Regions from separate parts of the Paraburkholderia sp. J67 genome, predicted to be linked through region 2. Evidence: riboswitches for the same ligand, from Rfam matches in the RefSeq annotation. Region 2 holds a riboswitch; the other holds the start of a gene.
The links. A riboswitch is a leader RNA that binds a small molecule or an ion and turns the genes downstream of it on or off. The one in region 2 is predicted to bind thiamine pyrophosphate.
Positions count from the first base shown of each region.

Region 1 (11,320 bases), on a different contig from region 2:
GTCTTGCACCGGCTTCGGCGTGATCTTCACGTAACCTTTCGCGACCGGCTTGAGCGCGTACTGATCCACCTTGTCATTGAAGGTGTAGATCGTACGGTTGAAGCCTTCCCACGGATCGTCCTTCGACGGCGTCTGCACCGTCGAGCATGCCGTCAGCGCGAGCGCCGCTACGCCGATCGTGATGGCGCGCATGCGTGTGGTGATCATTTTTTTCTCCTTATTGGGCAGCCGCGCCGGACCCGGCCGGCGCCGGTGCGGCGCTCTCGCCGCCTGCCGCCCCGTTCGCGGCCCCGTTGCCTGCGCTACTACCCGCGCTGCTGCCTGATTTCGAGGCGCCCGAATCGGCCGCCTTACTGTAGAGGAACTGACCGATCAGGTTCTCGAGCACGATCGCCGACTGCGTCATGGAGATCGTGTCGCCACCCTTGAGCATTTCCGTGTCGCCGCCCGGCTCCAGCCCGATGTACTGTTCGCCGAGCAGGCCCGCCGTCAGGATCTTCGCCGACGTGTCCTTCGGGAACTGGTACTGCTGGTCCAGATTGATCGTGACGAGCGCCTGATAGGTGTTGGAGTCGAAGCCGATCGACGTCACCCGGCCCACGGTCACGCCCGCGCTTTTCACAGCCGCGCGCGGCTTGAGCCCGCCGATGTTGTCGAATTTGAGCTTCACGGCGTAGGTCGGCTGAAACGAAAGCGAGCTCATATTGCCGGCCTTCAGCGCGAGAAACAGCAGCGCAACGAAGCCCAGCACCACGAACAGGCCGACCCAGAAGTCGAGAGCAGTCTTTTTCATCGTCATCCCAATGAGAATCCGTTGCGGCGGCGCCCGACCCGGGCGTCTGCCGCGTGGCCCGGACGCCGCACCGCGATGGGGGCGTCCCTGGCCGAAGCCTTAGCTGAACATCAGCGCAGTAAGCAGGAAGTCGAGGCCGAGCACCGCAAGCGATGCGTACACGACAGTCTTGGTGGTCGCGCGCGACACGCCTTCGGGCGTGGGCTTCGCTTCGTAACCTTGATACAGCGCGGTGAAGGTGACGGCGAACCCGAACACGATGCTCTTGATCACGCCGTTACCCACATCGGCCCAGACGTCGACGCCGCCCTGCATCTGCGACCAGAACGCGCCCGCGTCGACGCCGATCAGCAGCACACCCACGACATAGCCGCCCAGAATGCCGACCGCGCTGAAGATGGCCGCGAGAATCGGCATGGCGATCACGCCCGCCCACATGCGCGGCGCCACCACGATGCGCACGGGGTCGACCGCCATCATCTCCATGGCCGTCAGTTGCTCGCCCGCCTTCATCAGGCCGATTTCGGCCGTGAGCGACGTGCCCGCGCGGCCCGCGAACAGCAGCGCCGTGACCACGGGGCCAAGCTCGCGCACGAGCGACAGCGCCACCAGCAGCCCGAGCGCCTGCTCGGAACCGTAGCGGTTGAGCGTGTAGTAACCCTGCAGACCCAGCACGAAGCCGACGAACAGCCCCGACACCGCGATGATCAGCAGCGAATAATTACCGACGAAGTGGATCTGCTTCGTGACAAGACGCGGACGGCGCAACAGCGGGAAGAATTCCAGCACGAGGCGCACGAAGAAACGCGTGGCATGGCCCGCGCGCGAAATCGAGTCGAGCACCGAGCGGCCGACCGAGCTGATAGCGCCGATCATGAACGGCCTCCGCCAATGCCGAAGTCCGCGTCGAGCGGCACGTTCGTCGGATAGTGAAAGCGGAACGGGCCGTCCGGCGCGCCGTCGATGAACTGGCGCACGATCGGATCGGTCGAGGCGCGCAGCTCGGCAGGAGTACCCTGCGCCTGCACTTTGCCGTTCGCGACGAAATACACGTAGTCGGCAATGGCGAACGACTCCGGCACGTCGTGCGTGACGAGGATGGACGTCGCGCCGAGCGCGTCGTTCAACGTGCGGATGAGGTTCGCGGTAATGCCGAGTGAAATAGGGTCGAGACCTGCGAAGGGCTCGTCGTACATCATGAGTTCGGGGTCGAGTGCGATCGCGCGCGCCAGCGCCACGCGGCGCGCCATGCCGCCCGAGATCTCCGAAGGCGCGAGATCGCGCGCGCCACGCAGACCCACGGCGTTGAGCTTCATGAGCACGAGGTCGCGGATCAGCTCTTCGGGGAGATCGGTGTGTTCGCGCAGGGCAAAGGCGACGTTTTCGAACACGGACATATCCGTGAACAGCGCGCCGAACTGGAACAGCATGCCCATTTTGCGGCGCAGCGCGTAAAGGCCTTCGCGCGACTGCTTGCCGACGTCCTGGCCCTGAAACAGCACCTGGCCGCGCTGCGCGCGCACGAGGCCGCCGATCAGGCGCAGCACCGTGGTTTTGCCGCCGCCCGAGCCGCCCATGACCGCGACCACCTGACCGCGGCCAAAGCGCATGTTCAGTCCGGACAGGACGAGCCGATCGCTATAGCCGAAGTCGACGTCGCGCAGCTCCAGAAAGGTCTCAGAGGATGAGGGCACGTAAGCTGACAGGTCCATTTACACGAAGGCGGGATTATAGGGCCATCGTGGAATTGCTGCCTTGACGCGCCCAGTACCGCGGATACAGGCCGCGGGCGCCCGAAGCGCCCGTGCCTGCTCGCTCCCCGCCGCTTCGCGCCCCGATTTACCGGGAGCGCGACATGCTGCGAGGCCGGGCCATTATTGCGTAAACGCTTTGCGCAGCGCAGCAACGGCGGCAGCCGGGTCGGCCGCCTCGGTCACCGCGCGCACCACTGCGGCACTGCCCGCGCCAGTGGCGAGGACTTCCGGCAGCACTGCGCCGTCGATGCCGCCAATCGCGACCATCGGCACCACGCCGTCAAGCAGCTGCACATAGCGCGCGAGGCGCTTCATGCCCTGCGGCGCGGTCGGCATCGACTTGGTCGTGGTGGCGAACACCGCGCCGCAAGCGATATAGCTCGGGCGGAAGTGCAGCGCCGTGAGGATTTCGAAGAAGCCATGCGTCGACAACCCGAGGCGAACGCCCGAGGCCGCCAGCGCGTTCAGATCGGCTTCGCGCAGATCTTCCTGGCCGAGGTGCACGCCATATGCGCCCGCGGCCATCGCCGCCTGCCAGTGATCGTTGATGAAGAGCTGCGCGTCGTGCTTGCGGCCCGCCGCGACGCAGCGCTCGATCTCGCGCGTGAGTTCGGGAGATTCGGGCTGCTTGCTGCGCAACTGCACGGTCTTCACGCCGAAGTCGAGCACGCGCTCGACCCAGTCGGCCGTCGGCAGCACCGGATAGAGGCCGAGCTTCTGCGGGCAGGTCGCAAAAGGCCGCGCGGGCGCGTCGGGCAGGCCGAGCACGCGCGGGAAGCGCGCGATATCGACCGGCCAGGCGTCGTCCTTCTGTTCGTCGCCGTCGCGCCAGGCGAGCGCCAGCACGAGCGCGTCGTGCGGATCGAAGCCGCAGTCGAGGAAGGCCGCCAGCGCCGGGATCCAGTCCTCGGCCAGCGTGCCTTCGAGCGCATAGCGTTCGCCGCCCAGATGCAGCGTGACCTGCGCAGCAGCCGGATCATCGCTTTTCGCCTCGATCACGCCCGCGCCTTCGGTCATCCAGCGCGCGATGTCCGCCAGATGCGGCGCGGCGTCGGTCACGACGATGAGGTCGCCGCCATTGGGTGTATCAGGCGCCGTGAGGCACAGGCGCCACGGCGCGAGCGTCGCCGGCCAGTCGCCCAGCTTCGCGCGGATGCGCTCGGTGGTTTCGGTGAGTTCGTCGGCGGGCGGCCAGAACAGTTCGCGGTCCTTCAGTCGTAGCGTGTCGGTCATCACTTGCCTCCATCCTGGTGCCAGAACGGCATGCCGACCACCGGCGTGCTCGCCACAGCGGCTTCGCGCTCGGCCATCGGCCCGGCGAGATACGCGGTGCGGCCCGCCTCCACGCCCAGCGCGAACGCGCGCGCCATCGCCTCGGGATGCGTCGCCTGCGCCACGGCCGTATTGAGCAGCACGCCGTCGAAGCCCCACTCCATCACTTGCGCGGCGTGCGACGGCAGGCCGAGCCCCGCATCGACGATCAGCGGCACATCGGGCAGCCGTTCGCGCAGCACGCGCAGGCCATAGGGATTGATCACGCCCTTGCCGGTGCCGATGGGTGCGCCCCACGGCATCAGCGCTTCGCAGCCCGCGTCGAGCAGGCGGCGGCCGATCACGAGATCTTCTGTGCAGTACGGCAGCACCTTGAAGCCGTCCTTCACGAGGCGCGCGGCGGCTTCGATCAGGCCGACCGGGTCGGGCTGAAGCGTGTAGTCGTCGCCGATCAGTTCGAGCTTGATCCAGTCGGTGTCGAAGACTTCGCGCGCCATGTGGGCCGTGGTCACGGCTTCGTTGACTGTGAGGCAGCCCGCCGTGTTCGGCAGGAGCGGCACGCCGTGGCGCTTGAGCAGATCGAAGAAGCCGGCTTCGGCCGTGCCGTCGTTCATCTGGCGGCGCAGCGCAACGGTGATCATGCCGGGGCGCGCGGCTTCCATCGAATCGGACAGCGATTGCAGCGACGGATAGCGCGAGGTGCCAAGCAGCACGCGGCTCTGGAAGGTTTCGCCGTAGAGCGTGAGCGCGTCGGCGGTGGGTCGGTTGGTCATGGCGTGGAATCCTTGGCGGGTGGCGAGGGCGATGGTTCGGCGCGAGCCGGGGATCAGCCGCCGGCCACCGGGCTCACGACGTCGAGGCGGTCGCCCGCCGAAAGCGTGCGCGCACCATGCTGGCCGCGCGCGACGAAATCGCCATTCACGGCGACGGCGAACGGCGGACGCGCGCCGAAGGCGGTAAGCGCATCGGCGACGGTCGCGCCCTCGGGCAGCGTGAGCGGCTTTTGGTTGATCTGAATGTCCATGGCAAATCGTCTGACTTCGTGTGAATCGTGCGAGGCGCAAATCGCGCGCCCCGGTCTCTGTATTTCAGTGTTGGCGCCTCGAGGCGCTCGCTCAAACGCTCGCGTGAGTGCGCTGGGTTTCGCTTGCGTGCAGCATCGAAGGCCAGCGCGAATCGCCGCGCAGCGCCTCGAAAGTGTCGGCATCGGCAAGACGTCCCGCCAGCAGCGCTTCGGCCATGCGTACGGCTTCGTCGGCCACAGCGGGCGCGATCATGAAACCGTGGCGGTAGAGGCCATTCACGCGCAGCGTCGCGCCGCCGTCCCAGATGAGCGCGGGGCGATGGTCAGGCAACGTCGGGCGGCACTGCGAGTTGAGTTCGAGAATGCGCGCCTCGCCGAACGCCGGATGCACGGCGAAGGCCGCGCTCAGCAGTTCGAGCGCCGAGCGCACGCTCACGGGCGAACGGTCCTCGCCCTCGATTTCAGTGGCGCCGATCACGTAGAGATCGTTCTGCTTCGGCGCGATATAGAGCGGATAGCGCGGATGCAGCAGTCGCACCGGGCGCGTGAGGCCAATGCCCGGGGCGTGCACGCGCGCGACTTCGCCGCGGATGCCGCGCAATGCGGGCAGCGCGGGCTTCGCGCCCAAGCCCCGGCAATCAATCGTCACGCGCGCGGGCGGCAGGTTGGCGTCGTCCACGCTGGTGTGCCAGTGCGTTTCCACGCCGCGCTGCGCGAGGCCTGCGGCCAGCGCGGCCAGCGCCTGGCGGTTGTCGAGCTGACCTTCGCCGTCGAGCAACCAACCGCGCGCGAAGCGCCCGGCGAGCGCCGGCTCAGCGGCGTCGAGTTGCGCGCCCTGGAGCGTCGTGAAGTGCGCATCGGCGAGTTCGCGCGGCGCGTTGGCGCGCACACGGCGCTCGAAGAGCGGTGCTTCGGTGCGATCGGCGTGATGCCAGACCACAAGCGTGCCATTGCGCTGGAAGAAAACCGGCTCGGGCAACTCGGCCAGGATGCGCGGCCAGGTTTCGAGCGAGGCGACGCCCAGTTCGGTGATCAGCAATTCGGCGACGGCCGCTTCCGCGAGCGGCGCGAGCATGGCCGCGGCGACCCAGGCCGCCGCTTCCCCGCCCTCGGGGCCGCCACGCTCGTAGAGCGCCACGCGATGTCCCGCGCCGGCGAGCCGCCAGGCGACGAGACGCCCGCTCAGCCCGCCGCCGAGAACGGCGAAATCAGGCGGCGCGGACGTGCGAACGCCAGCAACTGGGGAATGATCGGAGTGCAAAGAAGAAGAGGCGGTCATCGTATCCTTTCCGTACGGCAACAAGCATGCGTACCCAAGGACGAAACCGGCTGGCAAGGCCGGCCGTGCAACCGATGCGACGCGCGAAACTGCCTGTGCGCGGCACGGAATGCCCGGCGGGAATCTGGACGCCCGAACAATGGAAAACGCGGTTCGCCTGAGCGACCCGCTTCGATTGATCGAAAGCGCCTGCAAGACTTTCCGGAAACTTCCCGCGCCGGTATTACCCGGATCGGGTGCGAAGGGTCTCTCTCAGCCTCACTGCGGCATGCCCGGCATACCGGTGAAGCACCCCTGTTTCGTCAACGGCCATTAGACCACAAAAGGCGCGCGCGCCGCAAACCGCGGGGGCGGGCGCACAATCACTGCTCTGGCACAATGCGCTGAGCCGGGGACAAGCTGCATGGCGGCGGCGGACAGTGGGAAAATGAGCCCCCGATCGCCGCGCGGGCGCAAATCCGATTAAGACTGGCTTAAGCGCTGCGCGACAGAATCGCAGCGCCAACATGCCACGGCGCACGCACTACGCCAGGTTTGGCGGGCATCGTCGACTCCGGCCGCGGGCCGGCACAACATCAGGACGCACATGACCAACCTCACTCCCCGCGCCACGCCCGATCAGGACGAGCATCACCGGATCACGGCCTGGAGCCTGATCAAGCCCTACTGGGTCTCCGAGGAACGCTGGATCGCCTGGGGCCTGCTCGTCGCGATCATCGTGATGAACCTGCTCGTCGTGTGGATCAACGTGCGGCTCAACAGCTGGAACGCGGACTTCTACAACGCCCTGCAGAACAAGGACGTCAAGCAGTTCCCGCATCTGCTGATGATCTTCACCGTGCTCGCGTTCGGCTTCATCATTCTCGCGGTGTACGGGCGCTACCTGCGCCAGATGCTCGGCTTTCGCTGGCGCCAGTGGCTCACCACACGCTTCCTGAGCGAGTGGCTCGGCCAGGGCGCGTTCTACCGCATCGAGCGCGACCGCCTCGCCGACAACCCCGACCAGCGTATCAGCGACGACCTGCAATCGTTCGCCACGACCACGCTCTCGCTCACGCTCGACCTGCTCTCCACGGTCGTCACGCTGGTCTCGTTCATCACGATCCTGTGGTCGCTCGCGGGCGCGCTCACCTTCGCGCTGGGCAGCACGCCCATCACGATTCCGGGCTACATGGTCTGGGCCGCTGCGCTCTATGCGGTGTTCGGCTCGCTCGTGATCCAGAAGGTCGGCCATCCGCTGGTGTCGATCAACTACCAGCAACAGAAGGTAGAAGCCGACTTCCGTTTCGGCCTGATCCGCCTGCGCGAAAACGCCGAGCAGATCGCGCTCTACGACGGCATGGACACCGAACGCGGCAATGCCCAGGGCCTGTTCGCGCACATCCGCGAGAACTGGTGGCGCGTGATGAAGTACACCAAGCGCCTCACCTTCGTGCTGAGCTTCTACGGCCAGATCGCCATCATTTTCCCGCTCGTGGTGGCCGCTCCCCGCTACTTCGCGGGCGCCTTCACCTTCGGCGTGCTGATGCAGATCTCGCAGGCCTTCGGCACCGTGAGCGATTCGTTCTCCTGGTTCATCAACAGTTACGCCACCCTCGTCGAATGGCGCGCCACCGTGAACCGTCTGCGCGAATTCGTGCGCGTGGTCCACTCGCCGCGCCTGAAGGAAAGCGTTTCGCCCGCCACGGAGCACGGCGGCATCAACCTGCATTACGTCGATGCAACTGAACTCTCCACCGAACATCTGAAGCTCTCGCTGCCGAATGGCAAACCGCTTTCGGAAGTGCGCGACGTCGCCATCAAGCCCGGCTCGCGCTGGCTCGTGCGCGGCCCGTCGGGCGCAGGCAAGAGCACGCTGATGCGCGCGCTCGCCGGCCTCTGGCCGTTCGGCGAAGGCTCGATCGACGCGCCCGTGGCCGCACGCATGATGTTCATCCCGCAGCAAAGCTATCTGCCGATCGGCACGCTCAAGGCGGCGCTCACTTACCCCTCGCCCGCCGCCGACTACAGCGACGAGGACTGCCGCGAAGCGCTGCGCGCCTGCCGTCTGGAAGAGTATGCCGACCGCCTGAACGAGTCGGCGCACTGGTCGCGCGTGCTCTCGCCGGGCGAGCAGCAACGGCTTGCGGGTGCGCGCGTGCTGCTGCACAAGCCGGACTATCTGTTCCTCGACGAAGCGACCAGCGCGCTCGACCCGGACAACGAAGGCCGTCTCTACAAGCTCTTCGTCGAACGCCTGCCCAAGGCGGCGATCGTGAGCGTCGCGCATCGCGAGTCGCTTGAGGCGTACCACCACGAAACGCTCGAAATCGAGCGCATGCCCGAAGAGCGGGTCGCGGCATGAGTGACGCGCGGCGCGTCGTGCTGATCACTGGCGCGGGCTCCGGCATCGGGGCCGCGCTGGCCCGCCGACTCGCCGCATCGGACGTTGCGTCATCGCTCGCGCTGATGCTGCACGCGCGTGGCACCGACGACGCTTCGCGCGAACGTCTCGCCGCCATCGCGCGCTAGTGCGAAACACACGGTGCGATCTGCGCGACGGCCTATGCGGATCTCGCCGAAGCGGGCGCCGCCGCGCATCTGGTCGACACCACGCTCGCGCACTTCGGCGCGCTCGATCAACTCGTCGCCAACGCGGGACATGCGCAGCGCCAGGCATTGGCGACACTCGAAGACGACGCACTCAGTGCTGCTTTTGCCGCCATGCCAGCCGCGTTCGCTTCTCTCGTGCGCACCGCCCGACCCGCGCTTGTCGATTCGGCGCGGGGCCGCGTGGTGGCGCTCAGCTCATTCGTCGCGCACCGCTATCGCGCCGATGCGCCTTTCGCGGCCACTGCCGCCGCCAAGGCCGCACTCGAATCGCTCGCCCGAACGGCCGCCGCCGAACTCGCGCCGCACGGCGTGACCGTGAACTGCGTCGCGCCGGGCTACACGCGCAAGGACGCTGGGCCGACAGCTGAAAACGCACCCGCATGGGCGCGCGCGGCCGAACTCACGCCGCTCGGCCGTGTGGCCGATCCCGCCGACATCGCCGAACTCATCGCCTTCCTGCTTTCCGACGCCGCACGTCACATCACGGGCCAGACGATCCACGTCGATGGCGGCCTGACGCTCGGCTAACACGCCGCTAAAGCGTAGCAGCACGCGCACTTTCATTCGCTCGCTACCGAATTTTCTGACGTGGGCCGCGCCCTGCGAGACGCCGCCCGACATCCCGCTTTCAAAGCCCCTCGCCTACGCGGCACATCGCACCGTAGAATAGGCGCCATCCTGCCGCCGGCACGCCGGACACCGCAGCAGATGCACAGCCGCCACCCGCCGCCCCACCCGGCCGTGGCACGCACAACAAACGAGGGGGAGACGACGCGCGATGGGCTCATTCCAATGGTTCAGTGAACTGAACGTACGCGAGCGCCGCACGCTGTACGCCGGCTTCGGCGGCTATGCGGTGGATGCGTTCGACTTCATGATCTACTCGTTCCTGATCCCATCGCTGATCGCCGCCTGGGGCATGACCAAGGGCGAAGCGGGCATGATCGCGACGAGTTCGCTGATCTCGTCGGCCGTCGGCGGCTGGCTCGCGGGCGTCCTGGCCGACCGCTACGGCCGCGTGCGCGTCTTGCAGTGGACCATCGCCACCTTCGCGCTTTTCACCTGTCTTTCCGGCTTTACGCACTCGTTCTGGCAGTTGCTCGTCACGCGCACCTTGCAGGGCATCGGCTTTGGCGGCGAATGGTCGGTCGTGACGATCATGATGGCCGAGACGATCCGCTCGCCGCAGCATCGGGCCAAGGCCGTGGGCACCGTGCAGAGCAGCTGGTCGTTCGGCTGGGCCGCCGCCGCGATCCTCTACTGGGCGTTCTTCGCGCTCCTGCCCGAAGACTACGCGTGGCGCGCGTGCTTCTGGATCGGCATCCTGCCCGCACTGTGGATTCTCTACGTTCGCCGCAATGTGAGCGACCCCGAGGTGTTCCTCGCGACGCGTGAGGCGCGCGAACGCGGCGAAACGCACGGCCACTTCCTGCAGATCTTCGCACCCGCGCATCTGAAGACGACGCTGCTGGGCAGCGCGCTGTGCACCGGCATGCTGGGCGGCTACTACGCCATCACCACCTGGCTGCCCACCTATCTCAAGACGGTGCGCCATCTGTCCGTGTTCAACACGAGCGGCTACCTGATCGTGCTGATCGTCGGCTCGTTCACGGGCTATATCGTGGGCGCGATCCTGTGCGACAAGATCGGGCGGCGCGCCTCGTTCATCCTGTTCGCGATCGGCTCGTTCGCGCTCGGCATGGCCTACACGATGCTGCCGATCACCGACACCGCGATGCTCATGCTCGGCTTCCCGCTCGGCATCGTCGTGCAGGGCATTTTCGCGGGCATCGGCGCCTATCTCTCCGAGCTTTACCCGAACGCGATCCGCGGCTCGGGTCAGGGCTTTTGCTACAACCTCGGGCGCGGTCTCGGCTCGTTCTTCCCGATTCTCGTCGGCACGCTCGCGCACACCACCACGCTCGTCAAGGCGATCGGTACGGTGGCCGGTGCGGGCTATCTGCTCGTGATTGTTTCCGCACTGTGCCTGCCCGAAACCAAAGGCAAGGTGCTGGAGCTTTCCCCCCATCCGGGCCACGCGAAAGCGAGCGCTCAACCTTCTGCGGATTCCACTGCACAATGAGCCTGAACGTGCTGCAATACCGTCCGTCCCCTACGCTACGACCGGCATGAAAACGATCGTCCTCGGCGCCGGTGTAATCGGCGTCGCCACTGCGTGGTATTTGAGCGAACGCGGCTGCGACGTCACGGTCATCGAGCGCGAGCCGGGCGTCGCGCTCGGCACGAGCTTCGGCAACGCGGGCGTGATCGCGCCCGGCTATGTCACGCCGTGGGCCGCCCCCGGCATGCCGGCCAAGCTCCTCAAGTACCTGCTCAAGCCCACCTCGCCGCTGATCTTCCGGCCCGCCCTCGATACGGCCCAATGGCGCTGGATCGCGCGCTGGCTGCGCGAATGCGACCTCGCGCGCTTTCGCGTCAACAAGCAGCGCATGCAGCGCATCGCGTACTACAGCCGCGCTTGCCTGCACGCGTTTCGTGCGCAGCATGCGTTCGAGTACGGGCGTAGCCAGGGCTATCTACAACTCTTTCGCAGCGACGCCGATCTCGAACTCGCCCAACCGGCGCTCGGCGTGCTGCGCGACGCG
Region 1 covers NZ_CAJMZK010000019.1:71,299-82,618, forward strand. The annotation lists gene U5782_RS27960 (VacJ family lipoprotein) at 1-207, opposite strand, end outside; gene mlaD (outer membrane lipid asymmetry maintenance protein MlaD) at 218-799, opposite strand; gene mlaE (lipid asymmetry maintenance ABC transporter permease subunit MlaE) at 893-1,669, opposite strand; gene U5782_RS27975 (ABC transporter ATP-binding protein) at 1,666-2,487, opposite strand; gene thiE (thiamine phosphate synthase) at 2,668-3,780, opposite strand; gene U5782_RS27985 (thiazole synthase) at 3,780-4,592, opposite strand; gene thiS (sulfur carrier protein ThiS) at 4,646-4,843, opposite strand; gene U5782_RS27995 (FAD-dependent oxidoreductase) at 4,935-6,122, opposite strand; TPP riboswitch at 6,315-6,428, opposite strand; gene U5782_RS28000 (ABC transporter ATP-binding protein/permease) at 6,709-8,466, shown strand; partial or broken gene U5782_RS28005 (SDR family NAD(P)-dependent oxidoreductase) at 8,463-9,242, shown strand; gene U5782_RS28010 (MFS transporter) at 9,493-10,797, shown strand; gene U5782_RS28015 (D-amino acid dehydrogenase) at 10,844-11,320, shown strand, end outside.
Region 1: another riboswitch for thiamine pyrophosphate. It lies ahead of U5782_RS27995 (FAD-dependent oxidoreductase); the one in region 2 lies ahead of thiC (phosphomethylpyrimidine synthase ThiC).

Region 2 (11,320 bases):
CACCGGGGCCACCGCAGCATCGTCCGCCTCTGTTGCATCCGCTGCTTCGGCGGCTTCCGGCGTGGGTGCGACGCAGCATGCTGCGGCAGCCTCGGGCGCAACGGCTGCGAGCGCGCCGTCAGTGGCCCCCGCTAGCAAGGTCGATGAACCCAAGCCCACCACGCCGATCGAGATACTCGTCGCCAAGCTTGGCCTGCACAAGTCGCCGCCGCCACAAGCCGCCGCCGAATGTCTCTATGACCGCAACGGCGCGCTCACGGCGTTCCGCTGGCTCTCGCCCGCGGCGCTTGCCAAGACCACGCCGGCCTCGGAAGCCGCGGCAGAATAAGCCTCGCGCGCCTCAAAACGCGTAGAACGGGCCGGCGCCCGCCGGCGTCGTCTGCGCCTCGATCGCGGTGTACACGCGCCGCCCGAAGAAGAACGGCAGTCCCCAGCCGAACGCACTGCCGTTATAGCCCGCGAGGTTGTTGAACGCCCAGTTGCCGGTCGCAAACAACGTCGTCGCGCTTGCGACCGAGAGCGAGGCGGCGGCCGTGACGCCGTCGACGCCCTTGAGCGTCGCGCCGAGGCTCTGCGGCGAACTCGGGCAGAACCACACGCCGCAGCGCGTGAGCGTTGTATTCGCGAAGAAGAAGCCGTTCGAGCCGCTGTCGATGTAGCTCTGCGAATAGACCGTGCCGTCCGAGGTCGTGGTCGAGACAAAACCCGTCACCGAATTGCCGCGCAGCACCGTCGCGCCGCCGAGCGTGTTGTTCGCCTGCGAGCCGATGCCGAAGATCAGCGAGCCGCTCACGGTGCTCGAGCCGGTGCTCGAAATCGCGGGCAGATCGATGACGACGCCGTTGTTGTCGGTGGCGAATGCCGCGACCGGATTGCTCACCTGCTGCGCGAGCGGCTGTGCGCTCGGCGTGCAGTTGCCTGAAGGGCATGCGTAGTACCACGAACTATTGGGCTGATTCACGCAGGACGCGCCGCAGTCGGCGCCGAACGGCCCCACGCCGAGGATGCCGTTCGAGCGCAGTGCGGTGCTATTGATCATCGCGAGGCCAAAGCCCTTGCAGACGCTCGGTATGGTCGGCACCGACGGGTCGGCGATCAGCTGGATCGGCAGTGCGGCGGCCACTTCGCCTGCGAGCTTCACGTCGGCGCTGCGCACCGCCCCCCACGTGTAGCCGGAGCCGAAGGCCGCGCATGAGCCGGCCGGGTCGGTGCCGCTGCCGGCCGTCACGACGGGCAGCGCGAAGCCAGCCGGCAAGGCCGAGGCGAGCAGGCGCAGCCCCTGCGAGCCGGTGTCGACCTGGACGTTGTCCACCGTCGCGCAGGTGCTCGTTCCAGGCACGCAGACCGTCACGCTCGCCATCAGCATGTTGCGCGTCGAGGTGGGCGTCGAGGCCACCGCGATCGACAGGACGTTCGGCGTGGTGGACTGCGCCACGCTGCCGGTGTTCGAGGCGGTCGACGTGCTCGAGGTCCCTGAGGTACTCGATGCGCCCGATGATCCGCTCGAGGTCGCCGATCCTGAGGATGCCGCCGATCCAGAAGCGGCAGACGCGCTGGCGGGCGCCGCCGCGCTCGACGTGCCCCCGCTGCCACCGCCTCCGCAGGCGACCAGCGCGGTGGCGAGCGCCCCGGCGAGCAGGCACAGGCGCGCGTTCATCGCAGGTCTCCTTCAGTCACGCCCGCCGGCAGCGCGGCTGGCAGCCAGACGCGTCCCACGTAGCTGCGCATCAGCCCGCCCGATTCGACGACGACGCTGGGCGTATCGACGCGAGCGGCGTGCAGGCCGTCGCGCCCGGACGTGTGGAGCGCGACCACGCCGCTCTGGTAGTCGGCGGCGTAGCGGCCGAGGAGCGCGCCGAGGTCGGGCGCCGAGGGACCCTGCCACGTGTAGGCGACGATCTCGCCGCTGGCCGTGGCCACGTATTCGCTCAAACGCGTGCCGCCCGCGTCGACGGACTGCGTTACCTGCACGGCGCCGCCCGCGAGGAGGCGGGCGGCGTTCGCCTTGCTCGCGGCATTCACAGGCGAGACGGCGGGGGCGATGTCGCCGAGCGCCGCCCACGCGGGGCCGCTCACGCCCGCAACGGACGAAACGAGGCAGGCGCAGACCGCGGCGCGGCCCGCCTGCATGAAGCTGCAAGTTGTCATGACTCTCTCCGTACGACGTTCTGGAATTTTTCTTCTGATTTTTCGGCGAAATTAGCACCGGGTCGCCGAGACAAGTCATGTGTGACGAAGATGTCGATTTGCGCAAAGTTACGGGGGCGCGCAAATCACGGGCAAGTCATTGATAAAAAATGGGATTTATCCGATTAATGGCGTTGATGTGGAGTTTTTAGAATGTGGACGAACGTTACATGGAGCGGTCAGATCAACGCTCTAACATGCGTCCTGAACCACCTGGCGCGTGCGCTTCTTTACGGTTGCAATAGACGGAAACGTGCCCGTCTATTGCTGTTTTTGCACAGCGCGGCATCTCGCCGGTAAAATATCTGGTTGATCCACGGAAACTGGCCGTGGCGTAGCCGAAGGGATTACCCGAACATGAGTGATTTTCATCAACGTCTTGCCGCACGCGCGTTCGCGCTCCTGATGGCGGGCGGGCTGGTCGCCGGCTGCAGCTCGCCGACGCCAGGCAAGATCGATTACCGTAGCGACGCGAAGGCGAAGCAGTCGTCGCTGGCCGTTCCGCCGAACATGCTCGACGAGACGGCGGATCAGCGCTCGCTGCCCCCGCAGGGCGGCGAAACCTCGCTGTCCGCGCTCAAGCAGGTCCAGGCCGACGCGCCGCCGAGCACCGACGAAACCCAGGTGCTGCCGCAGGTTCCGGGCATGCATATCCAGCGTGACGGCACCGAAAGCTGGCTCGTCATCGACAGCAAGAAGCCCGACGAAGTCTGGGCGCAGGTGCGACGCTTCTGGCAGGAACAGGGCTTCCTGCTGGTGGTCGATCAGCGCGACAAGGGCCTGATGGAAACCGACTGGAACGAAACCCATCCGAAGATCAACGACGGCCTGATCCGTAACACGCTGTCGTGGGCCACGGGCAATTCCTACGTCACGGCGGAGCGCAACAAGTACCGCACGCGTCTGGAAACGTCGCCGACCGGCGGCACGTATGTGTTCATCAGCCAGAAGGGTCTGAGCGAACAGCTTTCCGGCACCAACAACGAAACGAGCAAGTGGGTGCCCAAGGCCAACGATCCGGCGCTCGAGCAGGAATACCTCAAGCGCCTGATGGTCACGCTTGCGCGCGCCAAGCCGGGCGTGCCGGACGCTCAGGTGGCCGCCGAAGCGGACGCCAAGGCCGGCGACAACGCGAAGGGCTCGAAGGGTGCAGCGTCGAAGCCGGATGCCGCCGCAGCGGCCATCGCGGCGCAGAACGCAGCGGCCGTGGGCCAGAGCGCGAAGGCTGGCGGCGCTGCCGCGGCAGGCGGCCCGTCCGGCCAGTACACCTCGACCGAGCTGACGCTGGGCGAGCCGTACGACCGTGCATGGCTGCGCGTGGGCCTTGCGCTCGACCGTGCGAACTTCACGGTGGACGACCGCGATCGCTCGAAGGGCGTCTACTACGTGCGCTACGTCGATCCGCAGGACATGACCTCGGCCGAACAGGGCTTCTGGAACCAGATCTTCCACGGTCGCAAGGAAAAGGTCGCGAAGCAGTACAAGGTCAATGTGCGCGCCGTCACCGACAACCAGACCCGCGTCGCGGTGGTGGACGACAACGGCCAGATCGATTCCTCGCGTGCCGCACGCGAAATCATGGGCCTCGTGGTCGAAGAACTGCACTAACGCTTAGGCATTAGTCACAAGGCAACGCGCAAGCGTTGCCTGCAAAAAACCCGCCTCTGCACAAGCAGGCGGGTTTTTTTTCGTCCCGATCTCGCTGCGGTGCGAGCGCCGCGCCGCGCTCAATGCGGCGGAATCATCCAAGTGAACACGTTCTGCTGCAGCCACACCAGAATGCCGAGCAGCACCGTCATCAGGATCGAATGCTTGAAGGTGCGTGCGAAGACGTGGCCTTCCTGACCTTTGAGTTCGGTGGTCGCGACGCCTGTGGCGATGTTCTGCGGCGAAATCATCTTGCCCATCACGCCGCCCGACGAATTGGTCGCCGCCATCAGCACCGGATTCAGGTTGAGCTGCTGCGCGGCCACGACCTGGAGATTGCCGAACAGCGCGTTGCCCGACGTGTCGCTGCCAGAAAGAAACACGGCGACCCAGCCGAGGAACGCCGACACCAGCGGAAACAAGGCGCCCACCGACGCGACGCCCAGCCCCAGCGTGTAGGTGAGGCCGGAGTAATTCATCAGGAACGCGAGCCCGACGATGGTCGCCACGGTCAGGATGGCGATGCGCGTCTGCACCCACGTATCGACGATCGCGCCGCCGAAGTCCGAAGGCTTCAGACGCACGACGAAGGCCGTGATGACGGCCGCGACCAGAATCGCCGTGCCCGTGGCGAGCGGCTGGAAGTCCCACACGGCGGCATAGGGCGTCTTGTAGAGCGTGATGAAGACGGCCTTGTTCAGGCCCGGCCAGGGCACCTTGACGTCGCCGATCGTGAACACCTTGGCAACGGTCCAGACGATCACGACCGCCGCGACGATGATCCACGGATACCAGCCCTGCGCGCCCGTCACGGCGCCGCGCACCTCTTTGGCACGATCGACGCGGATCGCGAACTGCGTATCGGGCTCGGGCTTCCATACGCGCAGGAACAGGATCGTGAGGATCAGAGAGACGAGCGAGGAGAGCACGTCGGTGAGGCTGTAGTTGATGAAGTTCGCGGTGATGAACTGTGTGACGGCGAAGCTGCCGCCCGACACCAGCAGCACGGGCCAGATGCGCAGCATGCCGCCCACGCCCGCGTAGATCGCGATCACATAAAACGGCAGCAGCAGCGCGAAGAAGGGCAACTGGCGCCCGACCATCTGGCCGAGCACGTCGGCGGGCAGATGGGTGACCGCGCCGAGCACGGTGATCGGCACGCCGAGCGCGCCGAACGCCACCGGCGCCGTGTTGAAGATCAGCGTGAAGGTGAGCGCTTCGAGCGTCGGGAAGCCGAGCATGATGAGCAGCGAACTCGTGATCGCGATCGGCGTACCGAAGCCGGAAATCCCTTCGAACAGCGCACCGAACGAAAAGCCCACCACCACCAGCACAATGCGCCGGTCGTTGGGCAGGTTGTCGAGCAGCCACATGCGAAAGGCTGCGAAGCGGCCGGAGCGCAGCGCGATGTTGTAGAGCAGGATGGCCGTGACGACGATCCACATCACCGGCCAGAGCGCGAAGACCACGCCGTTGAGCACCGCGCTGATCGCCAGATTGACCGGAAACTGCCAGCCCGCGATGGCGACCACGAGCCCGACGACGAGCCCCGCGAGCGAGGCCTGCCAGGCGGGACGGCGCGCCCAGCCCAGCATCGCAAGCACCACGACGATCGGCAGAACGGCGACGATAAACGACAGGGGCAGTGAATTGCCGATGGGAGTCAACAGCTGATGGAACATGACGTCTCCTTTCTGCTGGTTCGTATCGGCGCGTCGATGCTCAGGGGCGCATGACGTGCCGGGCATGGCGTCGGCGAGGCGGCGATGCGGGCGATCAGGCAAGGCAGTACGGCAGGCAGGCGGCACGGCAGCCTGCCTGCTTCACGAGCGTGAAGCGTGCGGCTGCCGCCAGAGGGAGGGCTTATTCAGTAAGGCAGTGCTTCAATCCCCGATGCCCACTTGCAGGATAGAAAATGGTGCGCAAGCGTCAAGGAGGGAAAGTACGGTCGTGCGGGGCGCGAGCGTGCGATGTCGCTCGGTCTCAACGGTGCCAGTGGCCACCGCCGTGGCCCCAACCGCCCCAGCCGCCGCCCCAATAGCCCCCACGACCCCAGTAACCACCGCCCCAGAAGCCGACGCTGAGCGAAACGGGCGCACCCCAACCCCATCCGCCGTAGCCGTAGTACGCGGGATACGAGTAGTAGCCGGGCCAGTTGTAGTAGGCCGGATAAGCGGGATAAGCAGGGTAAGCCGACCAGGCCGGCACCGCCACGGCCATGGGCGGCGAGGGGTAGAGCGGGCCTGGATATTGGGCGTCGGCAACGGCGGCGGGCGCGGGGTTGGGCCGCTGACTCACCTGCGCCGTTGATCGCGCGTTTGTTGACCCCGCAACGGCCACGGCAGTTTCCTGTTGCGTGCTGGTGGCGGGGACCGTCGGGTAGTAGTACGGCGGGTAGGCCGAATAGCCGTATGGCGTGTAGTAATAGCAGCCGGACAGCGCGAGCAGCGCGCCGGTCGCGCATAGCGAGGCTGCCCATTGAAACGGGCCGCGCGGCGTGGATGTCGGAAACGGGGATTTCATGGCAACTCCGGGCGAACACTTCAGGCTATCACGCCCCGGCGCATCTCGTTACTGCCTGGATGCTGCGTTTATATTGCATTTTTTTACGCCTTGTGGCTGGAACGCGGACACCGGAATGACGCCACCCCGCGCGCGCGACGAATTCCACACGGTCAATGCAAACGCGGCGCATGCTCCCGTAGAAGCATGCGCCGCGTTTCCTCTCTGAAGCCGGCAAGGCCGGCCGATTTGCCTGCTGGTTCGTCGTTGTTTTTAGCGGCTGTCGAATGGCCCTACGTCGCGGGCCCTATGTCACGGTCTCCAGCGCGTAATGTGGTGACTTCGGTAACTTAGTGCCGATATTGGCGGCCGTTACTTGCCGACCTGATTGCCGATGATGCCGCCCACTGCGGCGCCACCCACCGTAGAGAGCGCGCTACCGCCGATCACGGCGCCTGCCGCGCCGCCGACACCCGCGCCGATGGCGGTGTCGCGGTCACGTCGGGACATGTTGTCGCAAGCCGTCAGGCTGCCGATTGTGGCAACGAGCGTAGTGGCGATGAGCAGGGTACGGGCATGAGCGAGAGATTTCATTTTCGACTCCAGCTGTATGAGGTATGCAGTGCAGATCGAGCCGCATAAATCAGGCCCAGCCCGCACCTCCAGTACACCCATCGTAGCGACGCGACCCGTATCCGGGTGTGTGCGCTTGTCAGCGAGTTGTGGGAGTCGTGAGGAAATGTATCGACAGCAGAAAGACGCATTCGCTGCGCCACACACGCGTCATCTCATCGTGCAGCGCAGCGAAACCGCATCGAGCGCTTACTGGCGCTGATAAATCTCAGCGCCTTGCTTGACGAACTCGACGGCCTTCACTTCCATGCCCTTTTTCAGGGCCTCGTCGTCGGTCATGCCTTGCTTTGCCGCGAAGTCGCGCACGTCTTGCGTGATCTTCATCGAGCAGAAGTGCGGGCCGCACATCGAGCAGAAGTGCGCCACCTTGGCCGAATCCTTGGGCAGCGTTTCGTCGTGGAATTCGCGCGCCTTGTCCGGGTCGAGGCCGATGTTGAACTGGTCTTCCCAGCGGAACTCGAAGCGCGCCTTCGACAGCGCGTTGTCGCGCACCTGCGCGCCCGGATGACCCTTGGCCAGATCGGCCGCGTGCGCCGCGAGCTTGTACGTGATGATGCCTTCCTTCACGTCGTCCTTGTTCGGCAGTCCGAGGTGTTCCTTCGGCGTCACGTAGCAGAGCATCGCCGTGCCGAACCAGCCGATCATCGCCGCGCCAATGCCCGAGGTGATGTGGTCGTAGCCCGGCGCGATATCGGTGGTGAGCGGCCCGAGCGTGTAGAAGGGCGCTTCGTCGCACCATTCCAGTTGCAGGTCCATGTTCTCCTTGATGAGCTGCATCGGCACGTGGCCGGGGCCTTCGATCATCACCTGCACGTCGTGCTTCCACGCGATCTGCGTAAGCTCGCCCAGCGTCTTCAGTTCGCCGAGCTGCGCTTCGTCGTTGGCGTCGTAGATTGAGCCGGGACGCAGGCCGTCGCCGAGCGAGAAGCTCACGTCGTATTCCTTCATGATTTCGCAGATCTCTTCGAAATGCTCATAAATGAAGGATTCCTTGTGATGCGCGAGACACCACTTGGCCATGATCGAGCCGCCGCGCGAGACGATGCCCGTCATGCGGTTGGCCGTGAGCGGCACGTATTGCAGACGCACGCCCGCGTGAATCGTGAAGTAATCGACGCCCTGTTCGGCCTGCTCGATCAGCGTGTCGCGGAACATTTCCCACGTGAGGTCTTCGGCCTTGCCATTGACCTTTTCGAGCGCCTGGTAAATCGGCACCGTGCCGATCGGCACCGGCGAATTGCGGATGATCCACTCGCGCGTTTCGTGAATGTGCTTGCCGGTCGAGAGATCCATGACCGTGTCGCCGCCCCAGCGGATCGCCCACGTCATCTTGTCGACTTCCTCGCCGATCGACGACGTCACGGCGGAGTTGCCGATGTTGGCGTTGATCTTCACGAGGAAGTTACGGCCGATGATCATCGGCTCGCTTTCCGGGTGGTTGATGTTGGCGGGAATGATCGCGCGGCCGCGGGCGATTTCCTCGCGCACGAACTCGGGCGTGATTTCCTTGAGCGCATTCGCACCGAAAGCCGCGGCGCCGAACGCCTGGCCCGGATGCTGGCGACCCATCATGGCGGCGAGCTTCGCGCCGTTCGGGCCGCTGTTCTTGAGGCTTTCGAGGTACTCGGCGCGGCGCTGGTTCTCGCGGATCGCGATGTATTCCATCTCGGGCGTGATGATGCCCTGACGCGCGTAGTGCATCTGCGTGACGTTCTTGCCTGCCTTGGCGCGGCGCGGCGTGCGGTGCAGGCCGGGGAAGCGCAGCTCGGCCGTGGCCGGATCGGCGGCGCGCTCGCGCCCGTAGTCGGAAGAGAGACCCGTCAGGGACTCGGTGTCGCCGCGCGATTCGATCCACGCCTGGCGCACCGCGGGCAGGCCCGCGCGAATGTCGATTTTCGCTTCAGGATCGGTGTACGGACCCGACGTGTCGTAGACATAGATCGGCGGATTCTTTTCGCCGCCAAAGCCCGTGGGCGTATCCGCCTGCGTGATCTCGCGCATCGGCACACGGATGTCGGGCTGCGAGCCGGTCACGTAGATCTTGCGGGAATTGGGCAGCGGCGCGATCGCGGCTTCGTCGACGTGCGCGGTGGCGGAAATGAACTTGGGATTCGCGTTCATATGTCTCTCTCTCCATGAAGCAATGTGGGAACAACGGCTTCGCAGGAGACGAGACGGAACGTGGACGGACCTCGCAATGAGGAATGATGCAGTGATGCGTGTGAAGCTGCGAAGTCCGGACGCTTCCCTGCGCTGGCATTATCCAGATCAGGTTCAAAGGGTATTTCTCACCCGCGCGATACGCTGCCTGAGCATTCATATGAACGATTCGAAGCGGCGCATAACGCAGGACCCCCGCGTAAGCAGGCCAAACGATACACCGCGCTGCGACACTCTGGCAAGTGGCTTTGCGCGCAGGATGTGCCAGACGAAAAGCGTTTTCGCGCGCGCGACCCATATAGCGCGTCGCGCCCGGATGGCCTGAAAACCGGCGTAAAAAAATTGCAGTCGGACGGGGCGCGCGCGAAGAATGCACATCAAGGCGCTGATCAAAGCGCAAAGTCGTCGGCGGCTTCGGGTTGGTACAGGATGCGTGAAATCTTCAGCGTTTCGACGGCGCCGCTCGGGGGCGTGAAGCGCACGGTGTCGCCGCGCTTCGCGCCGAGCAGCGCGAGTCCCGCCGGCGAAAACACGTTGAGGCGGCCGTCGTCGACACTTGCGTTGGCGGGGTACACGACGGTCCAGGTCACGGGCTCGCCGGTGCGATCGCTCACGAGCGTGACCTGCGAATTCATGGTCACGACGTTGGACGCGACCTTGCGCGGATCGACGATCTCGGCGCGTTCGAGCAGTTCGTCGAGCATGAGTTGGCGCGCGGGCGCGGCACCCGGTTCGGCGGCGCATTTTTCGAGGCGAGCGAGATCGAGTTCGGTCAGATAGCGGATTTTCTTCGACATGCGAGTTCTCCTTGCGATCCAGGCGGATCGGATGGATTGGAATGGGTCCAGATGGGATGGGCGAAGCGGAAGCGGTAAAGCGGATCGGCCCGGAGCCCGACTGAACGGCTCCGGCGAAGGAGGGCGGTTCAGCGCGGGCGCCGGGCGAAGGCGAGCGGGGTCGGCAGGCCGCCTGGTCGTCGCAGCGTGCACGCGCGCGCCGACATCCGACTACGGATGTGCAGCGAACAGGCAACGGAGGACGCAAGCGGCGAAGACACGGCGCGATGTAATAAAAATGAAAGAATGTGCCATGCTAGCACGGTCTCAGAATGGGCGATCTGCATCAGTCGAAACGACACTTTTTTGTCCTGACGCGACATGTTTGCGCCCCCGGTTTTGTTGACGTTGCGCGCAAGCAGCGCGCCAGCGCATAAAGCACGCTCGCTGCGTCCGCAACGAGTCGCCGTGTTGCATAATGCGTGGCGCCCGATCCGGATATTTCGGGTGGCTTGCGACACGCTTGCAATTGGCTGTGCTTGCATGCGCGCACGTGTCGTGCATTGCCCCGGTGTACTTCTTTCGCGTCCCCTTCGCGTCCCAATCTTTCTCGTCGCCTTCATCATGCCGTCGCGCTTCATTCGTCCCGTCCCTCGTCTGGCGGGGCGTTCGCGGTTCCCCTTCCACCACGCGGCGGTGCAATGACGATGCCGCCCCGTTTGCCTTCCGGTTCTGCCCTCAGTCCCTACCTGCGCGGATTACTGCAGATGCTGGGCGCGCTCGGCGTGCGAAGCTGGCAGCTCGCGCGCAGCGTGCGGCTGCCGCAATCGCGCGGCGGCCGCGTCGCGCTCTCGCTTGCGGTCGTCTATTTCGTGTGGGGCTCGACCTATCTCGGCGTGCATGTGGCGCTCGGCTCGTTCCCGCCTTTGCTGCTTTCGGGGCTGCGTAACCTGCTGGCGGGCATCGGCCTGTTCGCGTTCGCGATGCGACGGCGTCCCGTCATGCCGACGCTCAACCAGGTGCGCAACGCGGGCGTGGTCGGCACGATGCTCGTCGGGCTGTCCAGCGGCATGCTCGCTTACGGCATGCGCACGGTTGGCACGGGCACGGCCGCGGTGCTGGTGGCCACGGTGCCGCTCTTCGCCACGCTGATCGCGGCCTCCACCGGGCGGCGGGTTGCGAAGGGCGAGTGGGCAGCCGTCGCGCTCGGTCTGGTCGGTATCGCGATCCTGAGTCATGGTGGCGGCGCGAGCGGCACGGCGGGCGGTTCCCTCGCGATTCTCGGCGGTGCGCTGTTCTGGGCGATCGGCGGGCATCTGGCCGGCCGGCTGGAGCTGCCGTCCGATCTGTTTATCGCGACCGCTTTGCAGATCGGCCTCGGCGGGGCGATCTCCACGCTCGTGGCGTGGATCACC
Region 2 covers NZ_CAJMZK010000003.1:125,441-136,760, forward strand. The annotation lists gene U5782_RS07480 (hypothetical protein) at 1-328, shown strand, start outside; gene U5782_RS07485 (DUF3443 domain-containing protein) at 341-1,657, opposite strand; gene U5782_RS07490 (DUF2844 domain-containing protein) at 1,654-2,148, opposite strand; gene bamC (outer membrane protein assembly factor BamC) at 2,545-3,795, shown strand; gene U5782_RS07500 (L-lactate permease) at 3,915-5,516, opposite strand; gene U5782_RS07505 (hypothetical protein) at 5,818-6,357, opposite strand; gene U5782_RS07510 (glycine zipper 2TM domain-containing protein) at 6,709-6,930, opposite strand; gene thiC (phosphomethylpyrimidine synthase ThiC) at 7,159-9,090, opposite strand; TPP riboswitch at 9,197-9,336, opposite strand; gene U5782_RS07520 (GreA/GreB family elongation factor) at 9,519-9,926, opposite strand; gene U5782_RS07525 (hypothetical protein) at 10,055-10,450, opposite strand; gene U5782_RS07530 (EamA family transporter) at 10,673-11,320, shown strand, end outside.